4 regions of the Streptomyces sp. NPDC050856 genome follow, and region 3 is predicted to be linked to each of the others. Evidence: riboswitches for the same ligand, from Rfam matches in the RefSeq annotation. Region 3 holds a riboswitch; each other region holds the start of a gene.

What was found. A riboswitch is a leader RNA that binds a small molecule or an ion and turns the genes downstream of it on or off. The one in region 3 is predicted to bind cyclic di-AMP.
Positions count from the first base shown of each region.
Region 1: it holds a riboswitch for cyclic di-AMP, as region 3 does, so the genes downstream of both, AB0H53_RS20060 (M23 family metallopeptidase) here and AB0H53_RS10825 (LysM peptidoglycan-binding domain-containing protein) in region 3, are expected to answer to the same signal.
Region 2: it holds a riboswitch for cyclic di-AMP, as region 3 does, so the genes downstream of both, AB0H53_RS27005 (M23 family metallopeptidase) here and AB0H53_RS10825 (LysM peptidoglycan-binding domain-containing protein) in region 3, are expected to answer to the same signal.
Region 4: it holds a riboswitch for cyclic di-AMP, as region 3 does, so the genes downstream of both, AB0H53_RS25140 (LysM peptidoglycan-binding domain-containing M23 family metallopeptidase) here and AB0H53_RS10825 (LysM peptidoglycan-binding domain-containing protein) in region 3, are expected to answer to the same signal.

Region 1 covers NZ_JBFAGV010000022.1:51,396-58,819, reverse strand. The annotation lists gene AB0H53_RS20070 (HPr family phosphocarrier protein) at 1-215, shown strand, start outside; gene AB0H53_RS20065 (GntR family transcriptional regulator) at 408-1,097, opposite strand; gene AB0H53_RS20060 (M23 family metallopeptidase) at 1,440-2,210, opposite strand; cyclic di-AMP (ydaO/yuaA leader) riboswitch at 2,224-2,385, opposite strand; gene AB0H53_RS20055 (pitrilysin family protein) at 2,578-3,945, opposite strand; gene AB0H53_RS20050 (pitrilysin family protein) at 3,972-5,312, opposite strand; gene AB0H53_RS20045 (DNA topoisomerase IV subunit A) at 5,508-7,424, shown strand, end outside.
Region 2 covers NZ_JBFAGV010000043.1:13,528-20,951, reverse strand. The annotation lists gene AB0H53_RS27025 (FG-GAP-like repeat-containing protein) at 1-470, shown strand, start outside; tRNA gene AB0H53_RS27020 (tRNA-Lys) at 628-700, shown strand; tRNA gene AB0H53_RS27015 (tRNA-Met) at 836-909, shown strand; gene AB0H53_RS27010 (PP2C family protein-serine/threonine phosphatase) at 1,087-2,289, shown strand; cyclic di-AMP (ydaO/yuaA leader) riboswitch at 2,547-2,681, shown strand; gene AB0H53_RS27005 (M23 family metallopeptidase) at 2,693-3,838, shown strand; gene AB0H53_RS27000 (PrsW family intramembrane metalloprotease) at 3,900-5,231, opposite strand; gene trmB (tRNA (guanosine(46)-N7)-methyltransferase TrmB) at 5,276-6,070, opposite strand; gene lhgO (L-2-hydroxyglutarate oxidase) at 6,392-7,424, opposite strand, start outside.
Region 3 covers NZ_JBFAGV010000008.1:183,939-191,362, forward strand. The annotation lists gene AB0H53_RS10805 (cell division protein SepF) at 15-413, opposite strand; gene AB0H53_RS10810 (S1 family peptidase) at 1,273-2,382, opposite strand; gene AB0H53_RS10815 (phosphoribosyltransferase family protein) at 2,655-3,395, shown strand; gene AB0H53_RS10820 (transglycosylase family protein) at 3,438-3,806, opposite strand; cyclic di-AMP (ydaO/yuaA leader) riboswitch at 4,326-4,482, shown strand; gene AB0H53_RS10825 (LysM peptidoglycan-binding domain-containing protein) at 4,487-5,242, shown strand; gene AB0H53_RS10830 (DUF305 domain-containing protein) at 5,336-5,989, opposite strand; gene AB0H53_RS10835 (DUF6153 family protein) at 6,077-6,646, opposite strand; gene AB0H53_RS10840 (hypothetical protein) at 6,971-7,424, shown strand, end outside.
Region 4 covers NZ_JBFAGV010000035.1:13,783-21,206, forward strand. The annotation lists gene AB0H53_RS25125 (MBL fold metallo-hydrolase) at 1-130, opposite strand, end outside; gene AB0H53_RS25130 (carboxymuconolactone decarboxylase family protein) at 292-843, shown strand; gene AB0H53_RS25135 (SGNH/GDSL hydrolase family protein) at 1,015-1,821, opposite strand; gene AB0H53_RS25140 (LysM peptidoglycan-binding domain-containing M23 family metallopeptidase) at 1,992-2,915, opposite strand; cyclic di-AMP (ydaO/yuaA leader) riboswitch at 2,920-3,077, opposite strand; partial or broken gene AB0H53_RS25145 (alpha-galactosidase) at 3,387-4,795, opposite strand; gene AB0H53_RS25150 (tyrosine-protein phosphatase) at 4,975-5,787, shown strand; gene AB0H53_RS25155 (DUF6126 family protein) at 5,807-5,974, opposite strand; gene AB0H53_RS25160 (XRE family transcriptional regulator) at 5,988-6,638, opposite strand; gene AB0H53_RS25165 (aspartate aminotransferase family protein) at 6,699-7,424, opposite strand, start outside.

The DNA of each region.
Region 1 (7,424 bases), on a different contig from region 3:
TCCGTGCCGCCACGGCCGCCGGCGTCCCCGTGACGATCGCCAAGGCCGACGGCAACCCGGTCAACGCCGCGTCGATGCTCGCGGTGCTCGGCCTGGGCGCGCAGGGCGGCGAGGAGGTCGTACTCGCTTCGGACGCGGAGGGAGCGGACGCCGCCCTGGACCGCCTGGCGAAGCTGGTCTCCGAGGGACTCGACGAGCTCCCCGAGACGGTCTGACCCGTCCGGTCGCCCGCGCCGCCGCGCGGCCGAGGAGACATCACGGCCGAGCCGTATCGCCCTGGAATTCCGGGCGGTACGGCTCCGCTGTTTTTCCGCGGAGAATTCTCCCGGGTACGTCATTTCGCCGGGGAATTCCGGGCGCGGAAAACAGCACCCGGTCCGGCGCCCCCTCTGTATACGGCCGCGCCGTTAATTCCGGGCGCCGGCCGTGTTGACGGGATGTTGCGAAGTCCTCACCCGGCCGGAGAGCGGCTCGGGGCGGCGCAGCCGGTGGGCGCCCAGCGAGCGCTCCGCGTGCAGCGCGGTGAGCGCCCGGGCCCGTTCCGCGTCACCGCGCGCCACGGCGTCGACGATCGCGCCGTGCTCGGCCCAGGTCTCGACCGGCTGGGCGGTCCTGTCGACCGCGTACATCCAGTCGATCTTGTGCCGGAGCTGGGTGAGCAGCGCCGTCAGCCCCGGGCTGCCGGACGCCTGGGCGAGCGTCTCGTGGAACCAGCCGCCCAGCGAGCGCAGGTCCTCGCCCTGCCCCCGGCGGGCCCGCTCCTGACCCAGCCTGACCAGGCCGCGCAGCACCTTGAGGTGTGCCTCGGTACGGCGCCGGGCCGCCCGGGCTGCGCCGAGCGGTTCCAGCAGCGTACGGATCTCCAGCAGGTCGGCGGCCTCCTGCTCGGTGGGCTCGGCGACGCAGGCCCCGATGTGCCGGCGGCTGACCACGAACCCCTCGGACTCCAGGGTCCGCAGCGCTTCGCGGACCGGGACCCGGGAAACGCCGTAGCGGCGCGCCAGCTGCTCCTCGGTGAGCCGGCCGCCCCGCTCCAGGACACCGGAGACGATGTCGTCGCGGATCGCCGTGCACACCGAGTGCGCAGGAACGCGCATACCGAACCTCCGACTTGATCCGTGTGGCACCAGTTGTTCGACGTCTGTTCGGCAACTCTATTGCAGCGGGCCGGAATTTCCGATCCCGGAATGTTGGATTCGGGGAAATCTCCCGGCCGGAAGGCGGCTGTTCCCGGCTGCGGCGCGGGGGCCCGGTCCGGCGCGAGCCCGGCGGTTCCGGATGCGGGGCTTTGGCTGCGGGTGCGGGTGCGGGTGCGGGGCTTTGGCTGCGGGTGCGGGGCCGCGGCGAGCGGCGGGGCACGGGAGCGGGTACGGCGAAGGCCCCGGCCACCAGGACGGTTCCTGGCGGGCCGGGGCCTTCGCGAAGCGGTGTGCGCGGGGTCAGACGTTGACGCCGTGCGAGCGCAGGTACGCCACGGGGTCCATGTCGGAACCGTACTCGGCGCTGGTGCGGGCCTCGAAGTGCAGGTGCGGGCCGGTGGAGTTGCCGGTCGAGCCGGACAGGCCGATCTGCTGGCCCGGGGTCACCGTCTGGCCGGCCGAGACCTGGACGGCGGACAGGTGGCCGTACTGGGTGTAGGTGCCGTCCTGCATCCGGATCACGACGTTGTTGCCGTACGCGCCGCCCCAGCCGGCCTCGACGACGGTGCCGGAGCCCACGGAGACGACCGGGGTGCCCGAGGCGGCCCGGAAGTCGACGCCGGAGTGGCTGCCGGAGGACCACAGCGAGCCGCCGGACCGGTAGCCGGTGGTGACGTACGAGCCGCTGATCGGGGACTGGAAGGAGTTGAGCCGCTTGCGCTCGGCGTCCCGGGCGGCGCGCTCCCGGGCCTCGCGGGCAGCCTCGGCGCGGGCCTCGGCCATGCGCTTGGCCTCCGCCTCGGCCCTCGCCTTCGCCTCGGCCTCCTCGGCCTCGCGCTGCTGGGCCTCGGCCTGCTCGTCGACCTGGTCGGCCAGCGTGTCGGTGATGACGGCCTGGTTGAGGCCGGTGTCCTCGAGGGAGCGGACGTCCGCGTCGGCGGCGAGCGCCGGGGAAGCGAGGGTGGTGATGACCCCGGTGGTGGCCAGTGCCGCGACACCGGCGGCGCCGGCGCGCGTACGGGTCATGCGGCTGGGGGCACGGTGCTTCCCGGTGGCACGGGTGAACGCCATGAAGGGGCTGGTCCTTTCCTTCCTTCTCGCCTACCGGGTTAGCTGACGGGTTCGGAGCAGGAAGGTCTCCTACGGGCCCCTCCGCACGGGTGCGAAGGCGTCCGATTCACCCCAGGGACTGAGTGGGTCCCCGGCTCCCCAGGCTCGCGCCTCGGGGACTCGGCGATGGCTGCCCGGTGCCGCGGGTGCGGCGGGTACCGTTCGGACAGCGCATCAGACGCTAAGCGTCCGATCTTTCAATCGCCAAACAAACGCGTGTTTTTGTAGCGCACGCCACACGGCAGACCCCGAACCTCCGTATGAAAACGGACATACCGCAGAACCCCGGCGTCCAAGTGGACGCCGGGGTTCCGTGAGCGGCACTCAATCAGCCGGTGACCACCGTGACTTCGCCGATGCCGAGGGCCTCGACCGGCTCCTTGATCTGGGCGGCGTCGCCCACCAGCACGGTGACGAGCCGGTCCACCGGGAAGGCGTTCACCACCGCGGCGGTCGCCTCCACGGTCCCCGTCTCGGCCAGGCGCGCGTACAACCGCGACTGGAAGTCGTCCGGGAGGTGCTGCTCCACCTGGTCGGCGAGGGTCGCCGCGACGGAAGCCGCCGTCTCGTACTTGAGCGGGGCGACGCCCACCAGGTTCTGGACGGCCGTCTCGCGCTCCGCGTCGGTCAGGCCGTCGGCCGCCAGGGTGCGCAGCACCTGCCAGAGGTCCGCCAGCGCCGGGGCGGTGTTGGGGGTGTCCACCGAGCCGCTGATGGCGAGCATCGCGGCGCCGTTGCCCTCGGGTCCTGACCGCAGCACCTGGCCGAAGGCCCGGACGCCGTAGGTGTAGCCCTTCTCCTCGCGCAGCACCTTGTCCAGCCGGGAGGTGAGCGTGCCGCCCAGGCAGTACGTGCCGAGGACCTGGGCCGGCCAGACCCGGTCGTGCCGGTCGGCGCCGATACGGCCGATGAGCAGCTGTGTCTGCACGGCGCCCGGGCGGTCCACGATGACGATCCGGCCGGTGTCGTCGGCGGTGATCGCCGGTACCGGGCGGGGCTGTGCGGTGTCGCCGGTCCAGGCTCCCAGGGTGTCGGCCAGCACCGCGTCCAGGTCGATGCCGGTCAGGTCGCCCACGACCACGGCGGTGGCGGTGGCCGGCCGGACGTGCGCGTCGTAGAAGGCGCGTACGGCCGCGGCGTCGATCCGGGCGACGGTCTCCTCGGTGCCCTGGCGGGGACGCGACATGCGCGCGGTGGCCGGGAACAGCTCCTTGGAGAGCTGCATGGCGGCGCGCCGGGACGGATTGGCCGTCTCGTGCGGGATCTCGTCCAGCCGGTTGTGCACCAGGCGCTCCACCTCGCTGTCGGCGAAGGCCGGCGCGCGCAGGGCCTCGGCGAGCAGGCCGAGGGCCTTCGCCAGCCGGGAGGCCGGCACCTCCAGCGAGACCCGGACACCGGGGTGGTCGGCGTGCGCGTCGAGCGTGGCCCCGCAGCGCTCCAGCTCGGCGGCGAAGTCCTCCGCCGAGCGCTTGTCGGTGCCCTCGAACAGCGCGCGCGCCATGATCGTGGCGATGCCGTCGAGGCCCTCGGGCTCGGCGTCCAGCGGGGCGGCGAGGAAGAGCTCGACGGCCACCACCTGCTGGCCGGGGCGGTGGCAGCGCAGCACCGTCAGGCCGTTGTCCAGGGTGCCGCGGTCGGGCGCGGGGAACGCCCACGGCGTGGCGGTGCCGGGCCGGGGCTGCGGGTGGAATTCCATGCTCGTCAGGGACACAGCGGCGTCGGTCACTGGTCCGCCCCCTCTTCCTGCTCGTTCCGGTCGGCGTTGACGGGTTCGTAGACCAGCACCGCCCTGTTGTCGGGGCGCAGCCGGGCCTCGGCGACCGCCCGCACCTCCTCGGCGGTGACGTCCAGCACCCGCTCGACGGCGGTCAGCGCGAGCTGCGGGTCGCCGAACAGCACGGCGTACCGGCACAGTTCGTCGGCGCGGCCGGCGACCGTGCCGAGCCGGTCCAGCCACTCGCGTTCGAGCTGGGCCTGGGCGCGCTCCATCTCCTCGGGCGTGGGGCCCTCGGCGGCGAACCGGGCGAGCTCCTCGTCCACGGCGGCCTCGATGTCCGGCACCTCCACCCCGCCGGAGGTCTTCACGTCCAGCCAGCCCATGGAGGGTGCCCCGGCCAGCCGCAGCAGGCCGAAGCCGGCGGCGACGGCCGTGCGGTCGCGGCGCACCAGGCGGTTGTGCAGCCGGGAGGACTCACCGCCGCCGAGTACGGTCAGGGCCAGGTCGGCGGCGTCGCACTCGCGCGTGCCGTCGTGCGGCAGCCGGTAGGCCGCCATCAGGGCGCGGGCGGGGACCTCCTCCTCGACGACGTGGCGCAGCTCCTCGCCGATGACGTCGGGGAGCGAGCCGTCCCGCGGCGGTTGCTTGCCCTCGTGGGAAGGGATGGAGCCGAAGTACTTCTCGATCCAGGCGAGCGTCTGCTCGGGGTCGATGTCCCCGACGACCGACAGGACGGCGTTGTTCGGCGCGTAGTACGTGCGGAAGAAGTTCCGCGCGTCCTCGAGGGTGGCGGCGTCCAGGTCGGCCATGGAGCCGATCGGGGTGTGGTGGTAGGGGTGGCCCTCCGGGTAGGCCAGGGCGGTCAGCCGCTCGAAGGCCGTGCCGTAGGGAACGTTGTCGTACCGCTGGCGGCGCTCGTTCTTGACGACGTCCCGCTGGTTCTCCATGGACTCCTCGTCGAGCGCGGCGAGGAGCGAGCCCATCCGGTCGGCTTCCAGCCACAGGGCCAGTTCCAGCTGGTGGGCGGGCATGGTCTCGAAGTAGTTGGTGCGCTCGAAACTGGTGGTGCCGTTGAGCGAGCCGCCCGCGCCCTGCACCAGCTCGAAGTGGCCGTTGCCGTGGACCTGCTTCGAGCCCTGGAACATCAGGTGCTCGAAGAGGTGGGCGAGGCCGGTGCGGCCCTTGATCTCGTGGCGCGAGCCGACGTCGTACCAGAGGCAGACCGCGGCGACCGGGGTCAGGTGGTCCTCCGAGAGCACCACGCGCAGGCCGTTGGCCAGGCGGTGCTCGGTCGCTGTCAGGCCGCCGGAGCCGGCCTGGGCTGTGGCCGTGTGACCCATGGGCATGTACGTCCCTTCGATCGCATGTGGAAAAGTCCAGTCGTGGAAAGTCCTGCCACTGTATGCAAGCGGAGTCGCACCTGGCGAAGTTCCCGGATCCTCGTTCCTTCCCTCTTCCGGGTCGCGGTCGGCGTTGTCAGTGGGACGGTCCACAATGGTCCGCGTCAGTACAGACTTGTTGGTGAAGGAGCCGCAGCCGCGATGGCCCGCCGCAGCACGAAGACCGCGCAGCCCGACGACTTCGAGGAGAGGATCCTCGACATCGACGTCGTCGACGAAATGCAGGGCTCCTTCCTCGAGTACGCGTACTCGGTGATCTACTCCCGGGCCCTGCCGGACGCCCGGGACGGTATGAAGCCGGTGCACCGGCGCATCGTCTACCAGATGAACGAGATGGGGCTGCGCCCCGAGCGCGGCTATGTGAAGTGCGCCCGGGTCGTCGGCGAGGTGATGGGCAAGCTGCACCCGCACGGCGACGCGTCGATCTACGACGCGCTGGTGCGTATGGCGCAGCCGTTCTCCATGCGCCTGCCGCTGGTCGACGGCCACGGCAATTTCGGCTCCCTCGGCAACGACGACCCGCCGGCCGCCATGCGGTACACCGAGTGCCGGATGGCCGACGCGACCTCGCTGATGACCGAGTCGATCGACGAGGACACCGTCGACTTCGCGCCGAACTACGACGGGCAGGAGCGCGAGCCGGTGGCACTGCCCGCCGCCTTCCCGAACCTGCTGGTCAACGGCGCCTCCGGGATCGCGGTCGGCATGGCGACCAACATGCCCCCGCACAACCTCGGCGAGGTGATCGCCGCCGCCCGCCACCTGATCAGGCACCCGGGCGCGGACCTGGAGACCCTGATGCGGTACGTGCCGGGTCCCGACCTGCCCACCGGCGGCCGGATCGTGGGCCTGTCCGGCGTCAAGGACGCGTACGAGACGGGCCGCGGCTCCTTCAAGATCCGCGCCACCGTGGCGGTGGAGAACGTCACTCCGCGCCGCAAGGGCCTGGTCGTGACCGAACTGCCCTTCGCGGTCGGCCCCGAGAAGGTGATCGCCAAGATCAAGGACCTGGTCGGCGCCAAGAAGCTCCAGGGCATCGCGGACGTCAAGGACCTCACCGACCGCGAGCACGGGCTGCGGCTGGTCATCGAGGTCAAGAACGGCTTCATCCCGGAGGCCGTCCTGGAGCAGCTGTACAAGCTGACGCCGATGGAGGAGTCCTTCGGCATCAACAACGTGGCGCTGGTCGACGGGCAGCCGCTGACCCTGGGCCTCAAGGAGCTGCTGGAGGTCTACCTCGACCACCGCTTCGAGGTGGTACGGCGCCGCAGCGAGTTCCGCCGCGGCAAGAAGCGCGCCCGGCTGCACCTGGTCGAGGGGCTGCTCGTCGCGCTGCTGGACATCGACGAGGTCATCCGTCTGATCCGGTCCAGCGAGAACTCGGCGCAGGCCAAGGAACGGCTGATCGCGCACTTCTCACTGACCGAGATCCAGACGCAGTACATCCTGGACACCCCGCTGCGCCGGCTGACCAAGTTCGACCGGATCGAGCTGGAGAGCGAGCGCGACCGGCTCAATGGTGAGATCGCCGAGCTCACCCGGATCCTGGAGTCGGACGCGGAGCTGCGCAAGCTGGTCTCCTCGGAACTGGCCGCGGTGGCCAAGAAGTTCGGCACCGAGCGGCGCACCGTGCTGCTGGAGTCGGCCGGCTCCCAGGTGGCGGCCGGGGCGCTGGCGCTGGAGGTCGCGGACGACCCGTGCCGGGTGCTGCTGTCCTCGACCGGCCTGCTGGCCCGTACGGCGAGCGGCGAGCCGCTCGCGGACAGCGGCGGCAGGCGCACCAAGCACGATGTGATCGTCTCGGCGGTGCCCGCCACCCAGCGGGGCGAGGTGGGCGCGGTGACGTCCACCGGGCGGCTGCTGCGGCTGTCGGTGATCGATCTGCCGCAGCTCCCGGACACCGCCGCCGCGCCCAACCTGTCGGGCGGGGCGCAGCTGTCGGAGTTCCTGTCGCTGGAGAAGGACGAGCGGGTCGTCTGCCTGACCACCCTGGACGAGTCCTCCCCGGGGCTGGCGATCGGCACGCTGCAGGGTGTGGTCAAGCGGGTGGTCCCGGAC
Region 2 (7,424 bases), on a different contig from region 3:
TCGACGCCCTGGTCACGCCCGGCGACCTCACCGGTGACGGCCGCGCCGACCTGCTGGCCCGCCAGCGCTCCACCGGCGCCCTGTACCTGTACGCGGACAACGGCGCCGGAGCCCTCAAGGGCGGGGTGAGGCTGGCCGGTTCGTTCACCGGCCTCACCCTCGTCGGTGCCGGCGACCTGACCGGCGACGGGCACGGCGACCTGCTGGCGCGGGACGCGGGCGGCGAGCTGTGGCGGTACGACGGCACCGGCACCGGCACGCTGAAGGCGCGGGTGCTGGTCTTCAAGGACTGGGGGGCCGGCCGCAACGCCTTCGTGGGCGCGGGCGACATCGACGGGGACGGCAGGAACGACCTCGTCTCCCGGGACACCAGCGGCAAGCTGATGCGCAACAGCGGTGACGGCAAGGGCTCGTTCAGGGGCACGGTCGTCATCGGCACCGGCTGGCAGCGGTACGGCTCGATCCACTGACGGCCGGTCGGGGAGCACCCGGCGCAGGCGGGTCACGGCGACCGGCACAGGCGGGTCACGGCGACCGGCGCAGGCTGGTCACGGCGACGGCGCCCGATAACCGATACCCGATCGGATACCGGGCGCCGTCCGGCTATGCTCGGGGATGACTCGCCGAGGGCCCTTAGCTCAATTGGCAGAGCAGCGGACTTTTAATCCGTTGGTTGTGGGTTCGAGTCCCACAGGGCCTACCGAAAGCGGCGCCCCGTCCGGCACTCCGGGCGGGGCGCTTCCCCGTTCCGGGCCCCCGCCGGACCGGCCGGCGGGCGCCGCGCCGGAAACTGGTAGGGATCTTGCTCCGGATGGCGTAAGGTTGTGTTCAACGACGCGGGGTGGAGCAGCTCGGTAGCTCGCTGGGCTCATAACCCAGAGGTCGCAGGTTCAAATCCTGTCCCCGCTACTGATGGACGAAGGCCCGGTGCATTGCGCACCGGGCCTTCGTCGTGTGCCCGCGCGGGCCCGGTGTCACCCGATCGGCCGGTGGCGGGCCGCCACCCGGCGCGGCTCCGGCCGGCCCGGGCGGGGCGGGGTACCGTCCGCAGCCGTGGGCGGACCCGGCAGGAGAGCAGTGGTGGGGATGCGGGCGCGACGCGGCGGCGGGGCCGGCGGTCCGGGCCGGCGCCGGCCCGGGCGCGCGGGCGCCCGCCGGTTCCTCGGCTTCGTGCGGGCGCTGCCCGCCCTGCTCATCGCGGGGGGAGTGGTGTACGACCTGCTCACACCGCCCCGGTTCACCGCCGTGCCGCTGTTCGCCGCCGCCCCGCTCGTCGCGGCACCGTTCTTCGCCGCCCGCACCACGTCGCTGGCCGGGCTGCTCGCGCTGCTGGCCGTGTTCGTCCTGCACCTGCACAACGGCACGCTGTTCGCCGCGCCGGCCCTGACCGAGCTGCTCACCGTGCTGACGGTCGCCGCGCTGGCGCTGCTCGTGAACCGGGTGGTGCGGCGCAGCGGCGAGCGGCTGGCGTCCGCGCGGGTGATCGCCGAGACCGCCCAGCGGGCCGTACTGCCCAACCCGGGCCCCCGGATCGGCGGACTGCGGGTGGCGGCACGCTACGAGGCGGCGCAGGCGGACACCTTCATCGGCGGGGACCTCTTCGCCGTACAGGACACTCCGCACGGGGTGCGGCTGGTGGTGGGGGACGTGCGGGGGAAGGGCCTGGGCGCGGTGGAGACGGTGGCGGTGGTCATCGGGGCGTTCCGGGAGGCGGCCGAGCAGGAGAGCTCGCTGGAGGGTGTGGCGCAGCGGCTGGAGCGGGCGCTGGCGCGGGAGGGGACGCGGCGCGACGGGCTGGACGCCTTCGAGGGGTTCACCACCGCCGTACTGGCCGAGATCCCGCGCGGCCAGTCCGTGGTGCGGGTGGTCGACCGGGGCCACCCGGAGCCGTTGCTGCTGCACCCCGACGGGAGCCTGGAGGTGCTGGCGCCCGCCGTGTCCGCGCTGCCGCTGGGCATGGCCGAGCTGGGGACGTGGCCGGACCGGGCGTACCAGGCGCCGTACCCGCCGGGGGTGACGCTGCTGCTGTACACGGACGGGCTGTCCGAGGCGAGGGACGCCGACGGTGTCTTCTACGACCCGGTCGGGCGGCTGTCCGGCCGGGTGTTCGCGGACCCCGACGAACTGCTGGACACGCTGGTGGCCGAGGTGCGGTCGCACACCGGTGGCCGCGCCACCGACGACCTGGCGCTGCTGGCGGTGGCCCGGCCCGGTGAGGGGCCGGCTGCGGAGGGCCGTCCCGGCGAGGGCCCGGCTGCGGAGGGCCGCCGGGACCGTCACAGGGCGTGAGCGCCGGGCGGTCCGGTGCGTAACGGTTGACTCACGATCAGAAAATCCCGCGGGTGTCGGGGTTTCCACCTGCGCCGAAGGGGTCCGGGAAGTCGGCCTGATGGCCGGTCAACTCGCCCGCATATGCCCGCATCTGCGGCGAAAGGTCCTGCCCGCAGTAGTTAATGATCAGTAGGAACGGCTTGGAATCCGGACCCCACCTCTATTAACGTTCGATAACGCAGCGCGGTCGTCCCAGCCGTCGCAAGAGACGGCACCGTGCGCATGCGCCGAATTCCGCAAGGGAACCGGGGAACCACACCTTGGGGTGAATCGGGCCGAGCACCGGCCCGTAGGAGACCTTCCTGCTCCGAACCCGTCAGCTAACCCGGTAGGCGAGAAGGAAGGAAAGGAGTGCGCCCCCGTGGCGTCCAACAGGCCTGCCCCCGAAGCCCCTTACGCTGCCTCTCCCGCCTCGTTCGGTACTTCGGGTATCCCGGACGCCGCCCCGGTAAACGGGGAGTGGGAGGAATGGAACCCGACCGAGGAAACGGTCCGCCCGGTCCGCGGCCGTCACCGTGTGGTCAAGCAGCGCGGCGGCCTGGCCCGTAGCTCCACCGTCCTGGGCGTCGGTGTCATCGCGGCGGTCGGCGCGGGCGGCATGGCCACCGCGAAGGACAAGCCCCCGGTCTCCATATCCCTGCCGGACCTTCCCGGCGCGATCGCCGACAGCCTGCCGGACGCCGCCTCCCTGCCGGGCGTCGGCTCCCTGATCTCCGACGACTCCGACGGCTCCGACGCCGCGGACACCCCCAGGACCGGTACCGCCGCGCTCTCCTCCGCCGCCTTCACCGCCACCGGCGCCGAGGGGCAGCCCGCCGGGACCGGGGCGGACGCCGGAGAGGCCCTGCGCGCCCGCATCCTCCAGCAGGCCGAGCAGCAGCAGGCGTCCGCCGCCACCGAGGCCAAGGCCGCGGCCGAGAGGGCCGCCGCCGAGCAGGCCGCGGCCCAGGCCCGGGCCCAGCAGACCGAGGCCGAGAAGAAGGCCGACGAGGCGCTGGCCGCCGCACGGGCCAAGGCGGCCGCCGAGGCGGAGGCCAAGAGCGAGGCGAAGGCCGCGGCCGCCGCCGAGGCCAAGGCGGAGGAGCAGGCCCAGCCCGGGCCCTCCGGCGGCTACTCGCTGCCGACCTCCTCGTACACGATCACCTCGACCTACGGCCAGGCCGGCAACATGTGGTCCTCCGGCTACCACACCGGCCTCGACCTGGCCGCGCCCACGGGCACGCCCGCCAAGGCCGTGTACGGCGGCACCGTCAAGTCGGCCGGCTGGTCCGGTTCGTACGGCTACCGCATCGTCCTGGAGCTCCAGGACGGTACGGAGGTCTGGTACTGCCACCTCTCCTCGATGACGGTCGGCGCGGGGCAGCAGGTCGCCAGTGGCGAGACCATCGGCCGGGTGGGCGCCACCGGCAATGTGACCGGGCCGCACCTGCACCTGGAGGTGCACACGCCGGGCGGCGCCGGGATCGACCCGCTGTCGTGGCTGCGGGGCAAGGGCGTCACCGTCTGAGCCCGGCCCGCGGGACTCCGGCAGCTCCGGCGGTTCACCCCCCGACGCCAGGGCTGCCGGCTCACCCGTACCGGTACGGGTTGTACCCGCCGTAGTCCCGGTACGGGGGCGGCGTCCACACCCGGCCGGTCGCCCGCGCCGCGTAGGTGAGCGCCGGTCCGGCCACCTCCTTGCGCTGCCACAGGTGGTGCAGCAGCTCCTGTTCCCGGGCCATGAAGTCCGGGCCCACCGCGCCCCGGCGGGCCCGGTGGCGCAGGAACGCCAGCGACGTCGCGAACGCCTCGTACTCACCGACCGCGCGGGCCGCCGCCTTGCCGTGGGTGCGGGCCGCCCAGTCGCGGGCCATGCCGCGCGCCCGCATCGAGGACAGGGCGACCGGCTCGGCGGGGGAGAGCCAGCCGGCCGCGGCGTACGCGGGCAGCTCGCCCGAGACCGTGCGCAGCTCGCGCTGGCGGCTCCAGACCGCCAGCCAGGTCAGCAGCCCGAAGGCGGGCACCATGAAGGCCGCGTACACGGCGTAGAACGCCCAGGGACCGAACGCCGCCGAGCCGTTCCACAGCGCGTGCGTGCCCATCGCCAGGATCAGCCCGAGCACGGGCAGCGCGACACGGCGGAACCGCTCGCGGCGCGCGGTGAGGGCGGCGATGCCGAAGCCGATCCCGGTCAGCACGGTGAAGAGCGGATGCGCGAACGGCGACATCACGATCCGCACGAAGAAGGTCGCGGCCGTGACGGACGCGAAGCCCGACATCCCGAACTCCTGGTCCTCCAGGAAGGCGCTGCCCAGGTACAGGATGTTCTCGGTGAAGGCGAAGCCGGTCGCGGTGAAGCCGGCGATGACGACGCCGTCGACGATGCCGGTGAAGTCCCGTCTGCGGAAGAGGAAGACCAGCAGTACGGCGGCGGCCTTCGCGCTCTCCTCCACGACCGGGGCTATGACGGTCGCGCCCAGCGTGTCGGCGGCCGAGGGGTCCGCGGTGGCCGTGGCTATCCAGCGGGTGGCGAAGGTGTTGGCGACGATCGCCACGAGCGCGGCGGCGCAGGCTCCCCAGGCGAACGAGAACAGCAGGTTCCACCAGGGTCCCGGCTCGACCCGGTCGAGCCAGCGGAAAGCCGCCATCAGCAGCGGCACGGGGAGCAGCGCCAGGCCGAGGCCGACCAGGAAGCCGTGCGTACCGGTCTGCTCCCGGACCATGGCGAGGATCACCAGACCGCACAGCGCGAGCAGCGTGAACACCACCGCGGCGCGCACCGCCTTGCTGCGCCAGAGGGCGCGGCGGGGCTTGTAACGCCATCGGGACCGCTCCGGCACGGCGTCGAACGACGGCTCGCGTTCGTACGCCGGTACGGCCGGACCGGGGGGCGCGGAGTGCTGCAGGGACGACTCGGACACCCGACGACCCTAGCGAGGGCCACTGACAGGGCGCGACGGGACGGTCACATGTCCGGCCGGCGGCGCTCGTCCGGGTCGCGGCGCGCGAACAGCAGGTCGTGCACGACGTGGCCCTTGTCCAGCCCCTGGCCCTCGAACCGGGTGAGCGGCCGGAAGGCGGGGCGGGGCGCGTAGCCGCCGTCGGGCCGGGTGTTCACGAAGTCGGGGTGCGCGGTCAGCACCTCCAGCATCTGCTCGGCGTACGGTTCCCAGTCCGTGGCGCAGTGCAGTACCGCCCCCGGCTTCATCCGGGTCGCGGCCAGGTCCAGGAACTCGGGCTGGATCAGCCGGCGCTTGTGGTGCCGCTTCTTGGGCCAGGGGTCGGGGAAGTAGACGCGGACGCCGTCGAGGGCCGCGGGCGGCAGCATCTCGCGCAGCAGGATGATCGCGTCGCCGTTGGCCACCCGTACGTTGCTCAGGCCGGCCTTCTCGGCGAGCGCCAGCAGGTTCCCCTGGCCGGGGGTGTGGACGTCGACGGCGAGGACGCCGGTCGAGGGGTCGTCGGCGGCCATCTGCGCGGTGGCCTCGCCCATCCCGAACCCGATCTCCAGCACCACCGGCAGCCCGCCGAACAGCTCGCCCAGGTCCAGGACCCGCTGCCCGTCGATGTCGAGCCCCCACACGGGCCACAGCCGCCGCAGCGCGTCGCCCTGGCCGGGCGTGACACGGCTGCGGCGCGGCTGGAAGCTGCGGATGCGCCGCTCGAAGTGGGACCCGGCGGGGTCGGGCGAGGGCCCCTCGGGGAAACGGGGCTCACCCTTGGGGCGGCGGTGCACGGCGGCTTCACGGGACTCAGACACAATGCCCCGATTCTACGGCGGCCCCGGTGCCCACCGGCCGGTGCGGGCGGGGGCGGTCCCGCGAGGGCGGTGCGGCACGCGTGGCACAGCGCGGGCGGCCGACGCGGACGCGGCCGGGGTGGGCGGACGCGGGCGGGTGGCTGGCCGGACGCGGGGCGGTGCGGCGCGCGCGTGGCACGGCGCGGGCGGTCGGACGCGGACGCGGCCGGCGCGGACTGGTGGGCGGCCGGGGCCGGCGGACGGCGCGGGACGGTGCCGGCCGCGCGGACACGGCAGGTACCGCCCGGGCGGCGCCTCCCCGGGGGGCCGGCGCGCCCCCGGCTAGTCCAGGTGCGCCAGCGCCAGCCGGGCCACCTCGCGGCCGATGGGCAGGGACGCGGTCGCCGCCGGGGACGGCGCGTTCAGGACGTGGACCGTGCGCGGGGCGCGGCGGATCAGGAAGTCGTCCACCAGGGTGCCGTCCCGCAGCACCGCCTGGGCCCGTACCCCGGCCGGGGCGGGGCGCAGGTCCGCCTCCGTGACGTCCGGGAGCAGGCGCCGCACCGCCTCCGTGAAGGCCCGCTTGGACAGCGACCGGCGCAGCTCACCGGCGCCGTAACGCCAGTGCCGCCGCGCCGTCCGCCAGGAGCCGGGCCAGGTGAGCGTCCCGGTCAGCTCCCCGGGGTGGACGACGCCCCAGCCGTACCCCTCGCGGGCCAGCGCGGGCACCGCGTTGGGCCCGACGTGGACGCCGCCGTCGATGCCCCGGGTCAGGTGCACGCCCAGGAAGGGGAAGGCCGGGTCCGGCACCGGGTAGACCAGGCCCCGCACCAGCTCCGGGCGGGTCAGCTCGTAGTACTCGCCCCGGAAGGGGACGATGCGCGCGCCGGGGTCGTCGCCCGCCAGCCGCGCCACCCGGTCGCAGTGCAGCCCCGCGCAGTTCACCAGTACCCGGCCCCGCACCACCGCCCCGGCCGCCGTGCGGACCGCCACGCCCCAGGGGCGCCGGTCGACGGCCGTCACCTCGGCGCCGTACCGGATGTCCGCCCCGCAGGCGCCGGCGGTCCCGGCGAGCTGCGCCGCCACCGCCCCGTAGTCGCACACCCCGGTCGTCCCCACGTGGATGCCCGCCAGGCCGCGCACCTGTGATTCGTACTCGCTGATCTGGGCGGGGCCCAGCTCACGCACCGGAATGCCGTTCTCCCGGCCGCGCTGGACCAGCGCGTGCAGCCGGGGCAGCTCCTCCCGCGCGGTCGCCACGATCAGCTTCCCGGTGACCTCGTGGGGCAGGCCGTACTCGGCGCAGAACTTCACCATCTCGGCGGCGCCGCGCACCGCGTACCGGGCCTTCAACGAGCCGGGACGGTAGTAGATG
Region 3 (7,424 bases):
CCCGAACGGCCTTCCTACGAATGGGGGACGGCCGACGCCGCTGCCCCCTCGACCTCCGTACCGACCGGCGCCAGCAGGAAGACATTGCGGTCGACCCGGTGCATACCGCTGCCGAGCCCGAAGACCACCCCGCTGCTGAAGTCCAGGATGCGCTTGGCCACCTCGGTGTCGGCCGCGGTGAGGTCCAGCAGTACCGGCACCTGTGCGACGAGGTACTCGGCGACTTCCCGCGCGTCCGCGAAGACCTGCACCCGCAGCACGACCATACGGCGCTGCTCGGCGGCCTCGTAGTCCTGCGGGATCGTGTGGTGATCGACCCTGGACGGCCACTCGTTGCGCCCCCGCAGCGGGACGACCTGGGCCAAGCCCTCCCACTGTTCGTCGGTGACGTCGTACCTCTCGTACCTACTCATGGGGCCATCCTCGCGCCCCTCACCCGTTCGGCCCAACTGCGACACGGGGCAACCCGGCGCCGGGTGCCCCGCTCAGCGCCGTGCCGGGGCCGCCGGAGACCCGGGGCCGGGCGACTCGGGAACCGGCCGCCCGCCACGCGGCGGTGCTGGACGACGTCCCCCGTCCCGGTCCCGACGAGCCGGCGCCGCCGAACGGCGGGCCCGGCGCGTATTCGGCCATGCGCATGACCGGATCAGCCTGGAAGGAAAGGGCCGGCGATCCGTACACCGCAATACTCCGACGTGCGCGAGTGAGGAATGGCATCGTTTTGGGGCCGGAAAGCGCATTCGCCCGCACGGAATGGACCCGGACGACTGGTGTGCGTTCCCGCGCCTCGCCGCGCAACCGGGTATCAAGCCGCCGACCAGTCCGGCGGGGGCTGTTTCGGTCGGCGATCTAAGCAGTGGAGGCGGGGCAATTCACCGGCGCCACCGGCTCGCACCAGGAATCCACGGCCGGGCCGGTTCGATCACGGCGTCACCATGGCCGGCCGCTGACCGGTCTCACCGTACGGGCCCGCCCCCGCGATCCCGTCATGGTGGGAACGATCGCCGAGGAGTTGGCGCACCGGCAGTCCACCAGCGTGCGTCCCGTCGTCCCGTCGTCCCACCGCGGCCGGCCCGGGGACCCGCGTTCCCGCGGAGGCACTCGGCCGCGGCAGGACTCGACCGCCCTGCTCCGCCGGCTCTCGTGGCGCGGCGTCAGCGGGGCCGTCGGCGGGTGCTGCCCACCCGGACTCCTGCCTGGCGGGGCACCGGGGCGGCGCCCCCGCCGGGCAGGCACCCGGTTGCGCGCCCTCGCGGACCGGGCCGCCGGGGGTCAGAGCGTTGCGCCGACGGCCGCGAGGGCGGTGGTGACCGGCTGGAAGAACGTCTCACCGCCGGAGGCGCAGTCGCCGCTGCCGCCCGAGGTCAGGCCGACGGCGCTGCCGTCACGGGTGAACAGCGAACCGCCGCTGTCGCCCGGCTCCGCGCACACATCGGTCTGGATGAGTCCGCCGACGGTGCCCTCCGGGTAGTTCACGGTGGCGTTCAGGCCGGTGACGGAGCCGCTGTTGAGCCCGGTCGTGCTGCCCATGCGGAACACCTCCTGACCGACCGCCGCCTCGGCCGCCCGGTTGATACGGACCTGCCGGCCGTCGCCGATGTCGACGGTGCTCGGCGCCTGGGTGGCGGGGTCGTCGTACGTGACGAGCGCCAGATCGCCGTCCCCGGGGAAGGTGGCCGCCTCGACGGTGCCGATCGGTGCGCCGCCCGCCGAGTCGGACCACTTGTCGGCGGCGACCCCGCAGTGGCCCGCGGTGAGGAAGCCGGGCCGGCCGTCCCGGGTGGTGACGTTGAAGCCGAGGGAGCAGCGGGAGCCGCCGGCGAAGATGGCGTCGCCGCCCTCGGCGAAGGGCTTGAACTCCCCGGCGGACTTCTGGATGCGGGCGGTGCCCTCGCCCAGTGCCCGCACGGCCGATTCCAGCTTGTTCCACTTGCCGCCGGTGACGGTGCGGTCCGCGGTGACGAGGATCTGGTTCGTCCTGGGGTCGACCGCCCACGCGGTACCCGGGATGGTGGCCCGGGTCCTCAGTGTGGCGGTGGCGGACGTCAGCCTGCTCATGCTGTTCTTGACACCACGGGGCACGGCCCCGGCCTCCCTGACCCGCGCGGCCGCGTCGCTGTCGTCGCCGGTGACGTTGACGACGAGCTGCCGCTTGTCGCGGTCGTAGTAGGCGCCGGCGTAGTCCTCACCGAGCTGGTCGGCCATCCGGGAGACCAGCCGTCCGGCCGCGGCCGGATCGAGCTTCTCGGCCCGCGCCGGGGCGTCGTTCTCGCCGGACTGCGAGGCGTTGGCCTGCGGCAGCAGAACGGCCGCGGCGGCGACGGCCACCGCGCCCGCTCCGGCGAGCACCGCCTTGCGCTTGGGTATGCGCCTGTGACTCAACTCGGTACCTCCTGTGTGACAACGGCCGGGTGCGGCATGCCGGTTGATACGCGGGAGGCGGGGGCAGCGTTCATCGACGGCCGGGCAGGGGGCCGCGAGCGGGCCGGGCACGGCGCCGGGGGGGAAGGTCGTTCGGGGGCGGGCAGCGGGTGCGGACGCGCTGCGGGCGGCCGGTTCATGGACGGCCGGCGGGGCGAGAAGGGAATGCGTAGAATGCCCGACCAAATGGATATTTCGCCTGGTTCGACCCGGGAAGTGAGGCGGCAGCCACCATGCTCTTCCGTGACCGCAGAGAGGCCGGGCGCCGACTGGCCGCCCGGCTGGCCGACCGGCAGCGGAGCGGGCAGCTGGAGAGTCCGGTCGTCCTCGCCCTGCCGCGCGGCGGCGTACCCGTGGCCGACGAGATCGCCAGGACCCTGCACGCGCCGCTGGACGTCCTGGTCGTACGCAAGATCGGCGCGCCGTTCAACCGCGAGCTGGGCATCGGCGCCCTGGCCGGCGAGGATCCGCCGCTCTACGACGAGCGGGCACTCACCCTGCTCGGCCTGGCACCCGACCGGCTGGCCGCCCAGGTGGCGCGCGAGCGTGCCGAGCTGCGCCGGCGGGAGGCGCTGTACCGGGGCGGGCGCCCCGCGCCGGAGCTGCGCGGCCGGTCGGTGGTCCTCGTCGACGACGGCCTGGCCACCGGGGTCACGGCACGCGCCGCGCTGCGCGCCGTACGCGCCATGGAGCCGTCCCTGGTACTGCTGGCGGCACCGGTGTGCTCGGACCAGGCGGCCACGGCGCTGGACGCCGAGGCGGACGATCTCCTGTGCCTGCACCGGCCCCGGCACTTCGAAGCGGTGGGCCAGTGGTACGAGGACTTCACCCAGGTCCGCGACGACGAGGTGCTCGCCGTGCTGAGCGCCGCGCGCCAGGAGCGGGACAGCACGGACGGAGCAGCCGACGCGGACGGGGCGGGCGGGACACACGGGGCACAGGGGGCGGCAGAGGGCCGTCGGCGGGACGGCTGAGCCCTCCGCTGGGAGGGGGCACGACGGCCGGCGCCCGGCCGCTCAGCGCCGGGCGCACGCCCAGGCGCCCATGCCCTGCATTCGGGCGAGCTTCCGGGCCGTCGCGATCTGCTCGCCCTTCGTCGCCAGGTCGGCGCGCGGCGCGTACTTGCGGCCCCCCGCGGCGATCCAGCTGGACTGGGTGAACTGCAGACCGCCGTAGTGACCGTTGCCGGTGTTGGCGTGCCAGTCGCCGCTGGACTCGCACTCGGCGATGGCGTCCCAGTCGACCCGTACGGCGAGCTGCGGAACGGCGGCCCGGGCACCGTCCGGTGCGGCGACCAGCAGGGCGGCTGCCGCCTGGGCGCAAAGGGTCGCGGTGAGCAGCAGCCTGACGGGCCCTCGGGTGGGCCGCTGGGAATGACGGAGCATCAGTTCTCCTCGGTTCGACGGACCCGCCGCCATGACGGCCGGCAGGCTGAGTACGACCGTAGGGGCGCGAACCGCCCCCGGCACGTGCTGTTGGGCCCATCGGGTCAAGGGGCTTCCGGGACGGGCGGCGTACCCGGTTCGAGCGGAGCGGGACCGCGCCACCATGAGGGCAAATACACATATGGGCGATTTACCGTTATGACCCGAGAAGCCGGAATAAGAACCCGTTGACCCACTTGCCGATATTTCAGCTCCCGCTGTCCGGCGGGCGGTTCCCGACGTTGTCCGTGAGATGGGTCACTCGACGGTTCTCCGGGCGCCGGAGCGGGCAGGGCCCCGTTTTCGTTGCGGTGCAACGGAAATCGGCTTTTCCGGCTCGATTTGGATCACGCAATTCGTCCCGCTCCGGTCCGCCCGGCGAATCGCGCGGTCGAATTCGGGGCTTGTCCGGTCCGGACGTTCTCGCCTACGGTCACCGTCAGTCCGGGTGGACCGCCGAATCCTGCCGCCGCCCGGAAACCCCACCACCCACTCATTCACGTACGGCAGGAGCGGGGGACCCAGGTAAGCCGCCGTTCCGGAATTCCGGAACGACTCGGGGTGAAGTCGCACGCATGCGACCGGGCATCTCCAGCCCGAACCCGACAGCTCACCTCGCAGGCGACGGAGAGGAATTCGGCATGTCCGCACGAGGAAAGCACCGTCGGTCCAAGTCCAATGCGCTCACCCGTGGTCTCGTCGCCGCCGGAACGGGTGGCGCCGCGCTCGCCCTGCCGATGATCGGCGCGGCCACGGCCAGCGCGGCGACCGCCTCCCCGGTCACCGCGCCGAAGGCGGCGGCCACGACCTACTCCGTGGTCGCCGGCGACTCCCTGTCCACGATCGCCGAAGAGCACGGGGTGAGCGGTGGCTGGAAGAAGCTGTACCAGGACAACCGCGCTGCCGTCGGCGCGGACCCGTCGCTGATCCGTCCCGGCCTCAAGCTGACGATCGCCGCGAAGACGAACGCGAAGCCCGCGACGGTCACGGCCACGGCCACGAAGACCGCGGCGCCCGAACGGGCCGACCGTTCCGCCCAGCGGAGCACGCCCGTCGCGGCCCGGCCCGCGACGTACGCCGACAACCTCGACGGCTGGATCCGCGAGTCACTGGCCATCATGGCCCGCGAGGGGATCCCCGGCAGCTACGAGGGCATCCACCGCAACATCATGCGTGAGTCCTCGGGCAACCCGCTGGCCATCAACAACTGGGACTCCAACGCCGCCGCCGGTACGCCCTCCAAGGGCCTGCTCCAGGTCATCGATCCGACCTTCCGCGCCTACCACGTGCCCGGTACGTCGACCGACAGCTTCGACCCGGTCGCCAACATCACCGCCGCGTGCAACTACGCCGCGGACCGGTACGGCTCCATCGACAATGTGAACGGTCCCTACTGACCGGTCCTCGCCGTACCGGCGGGCGGAGGGAGCGGCGGCCGGCGGGCCGCCGCTCCCCTCGCCCCGCCGGGGCCGCGGTCGCGGCCGGTGGTGTCAGTTCCCGCCGAGCAGCTTCCTCATACGGGCGATCTCGGCGCTCTGCGTGCGGACGATCTCCCCGGCCATGTCCTTGGCGGGCCGGTACGCCCCCTGGGCCTGTACCGTCCTGGCCATCGCCACCGCGCCCTCATGGTGCTCGACCATCATCTCCAGGAACGCGGTGTCGAAGGCCCGGCCGGAGGACTTCCTCAGCTCGGCCATCTGCTGTGGCGTCATCATCCCCGACATCCCGGGCATGGGGCTGTGCCCGGTGTGCGCGGTGCCGGCGCCCTCCTCGGGGACGTCCTCGCCCCACCCGGTGAGCCAGCCCGACAGGGTCTTGATCTCCGGCCCCTGAGCCTTCTCGATCTCCGCGGCGAGCTTCTTGACCTCGGGGGACTGAGCCCGGTCCGGCGCCAGCCCGGCCATCTCGATCGCCTGCCGGTGGTGCGGGATCATCCCCTTCGCGAAGGAGACGTCGGCCGCGTTGTGCCCGCCCTGCCGGGCGGAGGCCGTGGCGGTGGGCGAGGGCGTGCGGGCGGCCCTGTCGTGTTCGCCGTGGCCGGCCCGGTCGCCGTCCCCGCCGCCGCAGGCGACGAGGACGAGGGCGGCGGCGGCGGTGGCGGCCACCGCGGCGGTACGGCGGGCGAGTGAACGGTGTGCGGTCATGGTGGTGCGACTCCTGTCCGGTGTACTGCGTGGGGGCATGGCGTCCGACGGCGTCACCGGCCGGGTGGCCGGGGCGCCGGGCCCGCTCTATATCCGCAGGAGTTGCAGTGCGCTCAGTGAGGGCGGGGCGCGCCCGCCGGTTCCGTCGACCGGCACGGACGCGGGCGCGTCCGCCGCCTGGCGGGCGACCACTCCGGTCGCGGCGAGTCCGGGCAGGGCGGGCGCGCCGCTCGTGCCGCCGGCCGCGCAGGTGGCGTCGGCGTGCTCGGCGTGTCCGCCGGTCGCCCCGCCACCGTGCCCGGCGTGTTCGGCGTGCCGGCGACCGTCGCGTGCGGCCTCGCCGGTGCCCGCGCCGCCCGCGGTATCCGCGGTGTGCGGGTGCGCGTGGGCCGGCTCGGCCGGGTCCCCGTGCGCCACGGACGACGCCGTCGCCGAGGCGGCCGGCGGAACCCCGTGAGCCGGGGTGACGGAGGAAGCGGAGGAACCGGACGAACCAGAGGCGGCAGCGGGCGCCCAGCCCGGGACGGGCGCCGGCAGCGAGACAGCGGGGCTCAGCCCGTGCATGGCGAACACACCCGTCAGCACGGCGAGCACCAGCAGGGCGTACGTCCCCGCCGCCCTCCCGGGCCGGGCCCCGCGCCGCGTCCGCTGACTCATGCCCGCATCCTAATCGGCGCGTCTCCGTACCGCGTTCCGGCCCCGTCACGACCCGCCCCCACGGGGGTCGCGCCCCGCGCCGGCCGCCGGTGGCCGGGCACCGGCGACGCCCGCCGACCCGTGGCCGGCCGGCCACCCGCCCGGCCCGCCCGTCGGGTCCCGGATCGGTCCGTGCCCGGGACCGGATCGCCGCCTTCCGGGCACCGCGCCGGACACCCGCGCGGAAACGGCCAGGGGCGATTGACCGGAATCGCTCTGGCTCCCGCCCGCCGCTCCCCGTTGGATGTCGATCAGTACGGTACGACTCGCCGGCGGAGAGCCTCTGTGAATGAGCGACACCTGCGGAAGCGCTGCAAGAGCGTTCTGCGGACCCTCGGGATACGCCCCCCACTGCGGGTGCACGAGTTCTGCCGGCTGCTCGGCGACCACCGGGGGCGGCCCATCCACCCGATGCCGTACGCGTTGCCCGTACCCGGCCCCTTCGGCCTGTGGATCGCCACGGACACGGCCGACTACCTCTTCTACCAGAAGGAGACCAGCCCGGCGCACCAGGACCACATCATCCTCCACGAGGTCGGGCACGTCCTGGCCGACCACGCCAGCGACGAGTCGGACGGCGAGATCTGGAGCGCGATGCTGCCCGACCTCTCCCTCGACGTCATCAACAGGGCACTGCGGCGCACCTCCTACGACGAGGAGCGTGAGCGCGAGGCCGAACTGGTCGCCACCATCATCCTGGAGTGGGCCTCGGTACTGGACCGCGTCACACCGCGCGCTC
Region 4 (7,424 bases), on a different contig from region 3:
CCCCGTCGGCGAAGTTCGGCGAGCGCCGGATGCGCTCCATCCGCTCTCCCGCCGGGTCCGCGCCGAAGGCGGCGGGGCGCGGGGAACGCAGCCGGGCACGCCGCGGGCGTGTGGAGTCAGCGCCGGTCACAGCACCTCCAGGGATGTCGGGGCCTTCCATTATGTGCGCGGGGCAGGACAGCCCGGCCGGGCGGCCCCCGGGGAGGCGGGGCACCGGACCGATGTCACATCCGGCGGCCCCCGGTCCGTCGTACGGGTGCAAGGTCATCCACGACACCCGAGGAGGCCGTCATGGCCCGGATCCCGCTGTCCCCTCCCCGCACGCTCTTCTTCCGTGTGATCGAGTGGTACTCGAAGCGCGCGTACGGAAAAGTGCTCGACCCCGCCCTGGCCCTGGGGCACAACGCCCGCGTCCTGCGCGCCGACCTCCGGTTCGAGAGGGCCGTCGCCAAGTGGAACCGGCTGGACCGGGACCTGAAGGCGCTGGCCGTGCTGGCGTCGGCCGCGTCGATCGGCTGCGGCTGGTGCCTCGACTTCGGGTACTGGGAGAGCACCCGGCACGGCATGGACCAGCGCAAGTTGCGGGATGTGCCGGTGTGGCGCGACAGCGGTGCGTACACACCGCTGGAGCGCGATGTGCTGGAGTACGCGGAGGCGATGACCGCGAGCCCGCCCACGGTCGGTGACGAACTGGCCGAGCGGCTGCGCCGGGAGCTGGGCGAGGCGGCGTTCGTCGAGCTGACCGCGATGGTCGCGGTGGAGAACCTGCGCTCCCGCATGAACGCCGCGCTGGGACTGACCAGCCAGGGGTTCAGGGACCACTGCGAGGTGCGGCCCCGCTGACGACCCAGGGGCGGCCGGGGGCCGGGCGGGGCACGACCGGGCCCGGCCCGGGCCTCGGCCGCGGGTTCGCCGGATGCACGGATGCGCGGATGCGCGACCGGTCCCACCCCGGGCCGGCCGGATGCGGCGCCGGCTCCGGGCGGGGCGCGGCCGGCCCCGGCCTCCCGCCCCTCACAGCGGCAGGAGGTCCGGGCGCTTGGCGGAGACGTGGTCGCCGGACGACTCGCCGCGCAGCCGGCGGCCGATCCACGGCACCAGGTACTCGCGCGCCCACTGGATGTCGTCGCGGCGCACTTCGAGCGTGCCGCGCGGCGGCAGCGGCGGCCACGGCTGGTCCGGGTCGGCGGGGACCTCCAGCCCGAGCACCTGACCGGCACGCAGGGCGACCCGGGTGTGGCCCTCCGGCGAGAGGTGGAGCCGGTCACCGTCCCAGGCCCGCCGGTCCTGGACGGACCTGAGCGACCACAGGTCGAGCACGGGGCAGCCGTAGCGGTCGGCGACGGCCCGCACGTGCCCGTTGTAGGTGGCGATCTTGCCGCGCAGGCGGCGCAGGACCGGCACGTCCCGGGTGTCGAACCCGGTGGTCACCAGGACCGTGCCGACCGCCGGGGCCAGGTCGGCGACGGCCCGCTCGAAGCGCTCGGCCACCTCGTCGGGGTCGCTGCCGGGCCGGATGATGTCGTTGCCGCCCGCGCAGAAGGTCACCAGGTCGGGAGCGAGCTGTTTGGCCCTGGGCACCTGTTCCTCGACGATCTGGTCGAGCAGCCGGCCGCGTACCGCCAGGTTGGCGTACCGGAAGTCCTCCGGCTCCGGGATCCGGTCGGCGAGCAGGACCGCGAGCCGGTCCGCCCAGCCGACGAACCGTCCGTCCGGTCCGGGGTCCCCCACGCCCTCGGTGAAGCTGTCACCGATCGCCGCGTACGACCCGAATACGTATCTGTGCGCGTTCCTGTCTCTGAATGTCGAATCGTCTGCCACGGCACCACATCCTTCACCCCGCGATGTGACCTACGCGACCGTAAGAGGGGTTGACGGATGGTGAGATACGCCACCGGTCAAGAGTTGGCCAAGCCGGAATACGCCGCTGCCCGGCTCCCTGGTCGTCGGGGTGCCGGGCGGCGGGGGGTCGGGCGGGGCCCGAGGGGGCGTCAGACGGAGACGCCGTGCTGGCGCAGGTAGGCCACCGGGTCGATGTCGGAGCCGTAGCCGGGTCCGGTGCGGATCTCGAAGTGCAGGTGCGGGCCGCTGGAGTTGCCGGTGGAGCCGGACAGTCCGATCTGCTGGCCGCCGGTCACGGTCTGGCCGGCCGAGACGGACAGCGAGGAGAGGTGGGCGTACTGCGAGTAGTTGCCGTCGCTGTGCTGGATGACGACCTCGTTGCCGTAGGCGCCGCTCCAGCCGGCGGAGACGACGGTGCCGGGGCCGACCGCCTTCACGGTGCTGCCGGAGGGGGCCGCGAAGTCGACACCGGTGTGGTAACCGGAGGACCACATGGAGCCGGAGGCGCGGTAGGGGGTGGTGACACCGGCGGAGACCGGGGCGGTGAAGCCGGAGCCGCTGGTCTGCGGCTGGGCGGGCGCCTGTGCCTTGGTGGCGGAGCGGGAGGCGCGGGACTCGGTCCGGGTCTCCGCCGCCTTCGGCTCGGCCGGGGCCGCCTCGGGCTTGGCGGGGGCGGCCTTCGCGGAGGGCTTGGCGCCCAGCGTGAGCTTCATGCCGGGCAGGATCAGGGCGGGGTCCTCGCCGATCACCTGGCGGTTGTCGCGGTACAGCTGCTGCCAGCCGCCCTTGACGTTCTTGTTGTGCGCGATCTTGGCGAGGTAGTCCCCGGCGGCCACGGTGTACGTCCGGGGGGCGGCCTTCCGCACGGCCTTCTGCGCGGACGCGGGGGCGGTCTCGGCGGCGGCGGTTGCGGCCTGCTGCGGTGCGGCGGCCGGGGCGCTCGTCGAGGCGGCGTGGGCGCCGGTGGCGCCGAGCAGCGGGAGCGCGATGGCGGCGCCGCCCGTACCGGCGGCGACGAAACCGCGCGTGAGGGGGCTGGACTTGGGACGGCGGTGCTTACCCTTCGCGGGCATGGTGCATTCCTCTCCGGCGCCTGCGAGGTGAGCTGTCGGGTTCGGGCTGGAGCTGCCCGGCCGCGTGGTCGACGCGACTTCACCCCGAGCCGGTCCCGGAATTCCGGGATCGGCGAACTACCTGGGTCCCCCGCTCCTGCCGCGCGTGGGTGGGTGCGAATTCCGACCGGTGGCAGGATTCGGCGGTCCGGCCGGATTGCCGTGACCGTAAGGCAGCCGGGTCGGCCGGAACAAGCCGCCCCTTTCCCCGGCGCATTCCCCGCCGGCGGGGCGCTGCGTAATTCCGGTCACCCTGCGTGGATTACGGATCATGCATTTCCGTTCTGCGCACGGAATTTGGGTCCGGGCTTTCGCCACGGACCGTCACCGTTATGACGCTGCTCACGCCCCTCGCCCCATCTACCCTATTTTTGGGGCACGTTACACCTAAGCCTCAATACGGACAGAAGCCACTATCTCCACCGAGTCCGCTCAACACCCCCGGCGCAGCCGGATGACGGTCGCATCCAGGTCACCGGTCAACCCGGTGGGCAAAACATGGTGAATCAGGACAGAACCCCGGTGCGGTTCGCCGGTGTCCCGGCACACGCAGCCCGCCCGCGGGTCGAGCCCGCGCGCCGCACCGGGGGTGGCGGCTCCCCGTGGCGCTGCGCCGGGAGCCAGGCCAGTACGACGACGTCGTCACCGAGGGCGCACTGCACGGTGCTCAGCCCGTCGCCCCCCGGTGCCCGCAGCCGGTGGAGCTCACCGAGCCGCACCACGGGCCTGATGCTCTTGTGGAGCTCCACCCACCGCCGCGCCTCGTCCAGCTCCCGCACGCTCCACCGCGTCAGGTCACCACCCAGGCCCAGCACCCCGGCCATGGCGCTGACGAACCGGAGGCGCGAAGAGCCGGTCCGCCCGTTGAGGTGGACGTCGGGGCTGTCGGTGACCCAGGCGGCCATGACCCGGGCCGGGTGGAGCTGGCCGAAGCCGTACTGGACGGCGAGCCGGTCCAGCGGGTCGGTGTTGTCGGAGGTCCACACCTGGTCGGTCCGGGAGAGGACCCCCAGGTCCACCCGGCCGCCGCCGCCCGAGCAGGACGCGAAGGCGACACCGGGACGTGCCGCGCGCAGCCGGTCCAGCAGGTCGTACAGCGCGCGGACATGCTCGACCCGGAGCCGTTCCGGGTAGGGCTCCCCCGGCCAGCCGGCGTCCGTGAAGCACCGGTTGGAGTCCGACTTCACGAAGTCGACGGGGGTGGACGACAGCAGCCCGTGCAGCCGTTCCCACAGGTGCTCCCGCCCGTCCGGCCGGGCGAGGTTGAGCACCAGCTGGTTGCGGAACTCGGTCCCGCGGCGACCCGGCCGGTGCTGCGCCCAGTCGGGGCGGGCGCGGTGGAGGTCGCTGTCGGGCTTGGCCATCTCCGGCTCGACCCGGATGCCGCACCCCGTGCCGAGCCCGTGCACTTCGTCCGCCAGGGGCCGCAGGCCGCCGGGGAAGCGGTCCGGGTCCGGCTCCCAGTCCCCCCGCCCGGACCGGTCGCCGGCGCGCCCCCGGAACCAGCCGTCGTCGTCCACGAACAGCTCGACGCCCAGGGCGGCGGCCCGGCGGGCGAGCGCCGACTGCCGCTCCCGGGAGGTGTCGACGGACGGCCGGGGCGGGCCGCGCGAAACGCGGCCCGCCCTCCACCGGGTACTCCTCGTGCCCGTCGAGCCGCGACTCGAAGGGCCGGTACTGAGGCAGCGGCCGCGCCGCGAGCGCCTCGGCGCCGGCGGCCGTGACACGCGGCCCCAGTGCGGGTGGAGCAGCTCGTCGGTGTCCGTCAGATGCAGCGCGTAGCCGCTCGTCGCCCCGGTGAGCAGCCGGATCCGCCGCCGCTCCCCCACCGTCTCGATCATGCGGCCCCCAGGGGTCGCACAGCACCGGCCAGACCCGCACACCTTCCGGCGCGGCCCCCGGCGCGGGCAAGGGAACCGCGCCCGTGCCGGGGACGATTGCCCGAGGTACCGATGTCGTATCGTCGGACCAGCGACATCGTCGGCGACCAGCGCCGACGGCAGACACGTCAGGAGCCCCCGTGACACAGCAGCTGCCACAGGTTCCCTCGACCGAACCCGCACTGACCGGGGTGCGCAACTTCCGTGACGTGGGCGGGCTTCCGACCGTGGACGGGCGCCGGGTGCGCCATGGCCGGCTGTTCCGCAGCGGCCACCTGGCGCACGCCACCGCCGAGGACGCGGCGTTCCTGGCGGGCCTCGGTCTGCACACCGTCTTCGACTTCCGCAACGCCGCCGACCAGAAGCTGGAAGGCCCCGACGTCGAGCTGCCCGGCGTACGGAACGTGAACATCCCGCTCACCGACCCGGCCGACGGCGCGGAGTTCTGGACGATGGTCCGCGACGGCGACATCGACCAGCTCAGGGACATCCTGGCGGACGGAAAGGCGGCGGCGCGGATGACCGCGTCGTACCGCGTCATCATCAAGGGGCGCACCGCCGAGCACAGCCGGGTCCTGCACGCCCTGGCCGAGGACAGCGTCCCGGCGCTGATGCACTGCGCGGCGGGCAAGGACCGGGCGGGGCTGTCGATCGCGGTGGCCCTGCTGGCGGTCGGCGTGGAGCGGGACGCGATCGAGGAGGACTACCTCAAGTCCAACGACCCGCACCGCCGTTACAAGGTGCGCCGCAGCGACTCCTCGCCCGCCGGGATGTCGGCCGAGGTGATGGAGCTGCTCGGCCCGCTGTTCGACGCGCGCCGGGAGTACCTGACGGCGGCGTTCGAGACGATCGAGGAGACCTGGGGCACGAGCGAGCGCTACCTCACCGAGGGGCTGGGCCTCTCCCCCGAGACCCGTGAGCGGCTGCGCGAACGGCTGCTGGACGAGGGCTGACCCGACAAGCCGCCGGCCGCTACTGGTTCTGGCCGCCCAGGGCGAACAGCAGGTAGAGGAAGGCCGCGAACAGGTGGCCCGCCACCAGGTAGGCGAAGAGCCGGATGACGAGGCCGCGGGGGAACTTCCGCTCCTCGGCCTCGCCCGCGGGCCGCTTCTCGCGCAGGGGGTGTGCGTCGTCGGTCATGGCCGGCTTCCCGTCAGTGGTGGTGGGTGTCGCCGCCGAGGCACAGCTCGGCGGCCGGGCTCTGCATGAGGGTGTGGACGAAGAGCAGCTCGGCGCCGTCCCGTCCGGCGGCGGCGATGCGGTGCGGGGTCAGTGAGTCGAAGTGGGCGCTGTCGCCGGGGTCGAGGACGTGCACGGCCTCCCCGAGGACGAGCCGCACCCTGCCGCCGAGGACGTACAGCCACTCCTCACCCGGGTGCACCCGGACGAGCTCGCCCTGGCTGGCGTAGGGGACGGTGACCCGCAGGGCCTGCATGGCCCGGCCCGGCGCTCCGGCGGGTACGTAGGTCCAGCCGCCGGCCTCGGCGGGCTCGGCGCGCTCCGCCCGCACCACGGGGTCGCGTTCCGGCGCCACCTCTCCCAGGAGTTCGGACACCGTCGTACCGTAGATGCGGGCGAGGCCGAGCAGCATCGGCAGCGACGGCTGTCGGCGGCCGGTCTCCAGACGGGACAGGTGGGCCGGCGACAGGCCCGCGCGCCGGGCGGCGGCCTCCAGGGTGAGGCCGCGGCGGCGGCGCAGGGAGCGCAGCTGGGGCGCGACGTCGAGATCGGGGGCGGGCAGTGGGCCGTCGTCCGGGAGCCCGCCGTCCGGCACCTCGGCCGTCTCCGGGGAAGGGACCTTCATGGGTCCATTGGGCCAGGACCGTGCCTGAGAGGCAACTTTTTTACCTGGGAGGTAAAACGCTCAGCGGCCTGCCACCGCCTGCCGCATCAGGGTCCTGCCGAAGTCCCACATCAGCCCGCCTCCCTCGTGCGCCTCGTCCATCACCGCCCGGAAGGCCTCCACGAACCGGTCGACCTCCCGCTCTCCGATGATCAGTGGCGGAAGCAGCTTGATCACTTCCAGGTGGTCCCCGGAGACCTGGGTGAGGATGCGGTGGCGCTGCAGCAGCGGCGCCACGACCATCTGGGCGAACAGGCCCCTGCGGGCCGCCTGGAGCACCGTCCACCGGCCGCGCAGGCCGAGCGACGACGGCCGGCCGAACTCGATGCCGATCATCAGCCCCCGGCCGCGCACGGCGTGCACCAGCTCGTACTGGTCCACCAGCGCGGTGAGCCGCGACTTCAGCAGCTCACCGGTGCGCCGCGCGTTCGCCACGAGTTCCTCGTCCTCCATGACCGACAGCACCGCCAGTCCGGCCGCCATGGCCTGGGCGTTCGCCCCGAAGCTGGCCGAGTGGACCAGCACCCGGTCCATCGCGGAGTACACCTTCTTGAAGATCCAGTCCCTGCCGAGGGTGGCGCCGACCGGCACGTAGCCCCCCGACAGCGCCTTGGCGACGCACAGCAGGTCCGGCTCCACACCCGGCTCGTGCTGGTGGGCGTAGAAGTCGCCGGTCCGCCCCAGGCCGGTCTGCACCTCGTCCAGGATCAGCAGCGCCTTGTGCGCGCGCAGCAGGTCCTGGGCGGC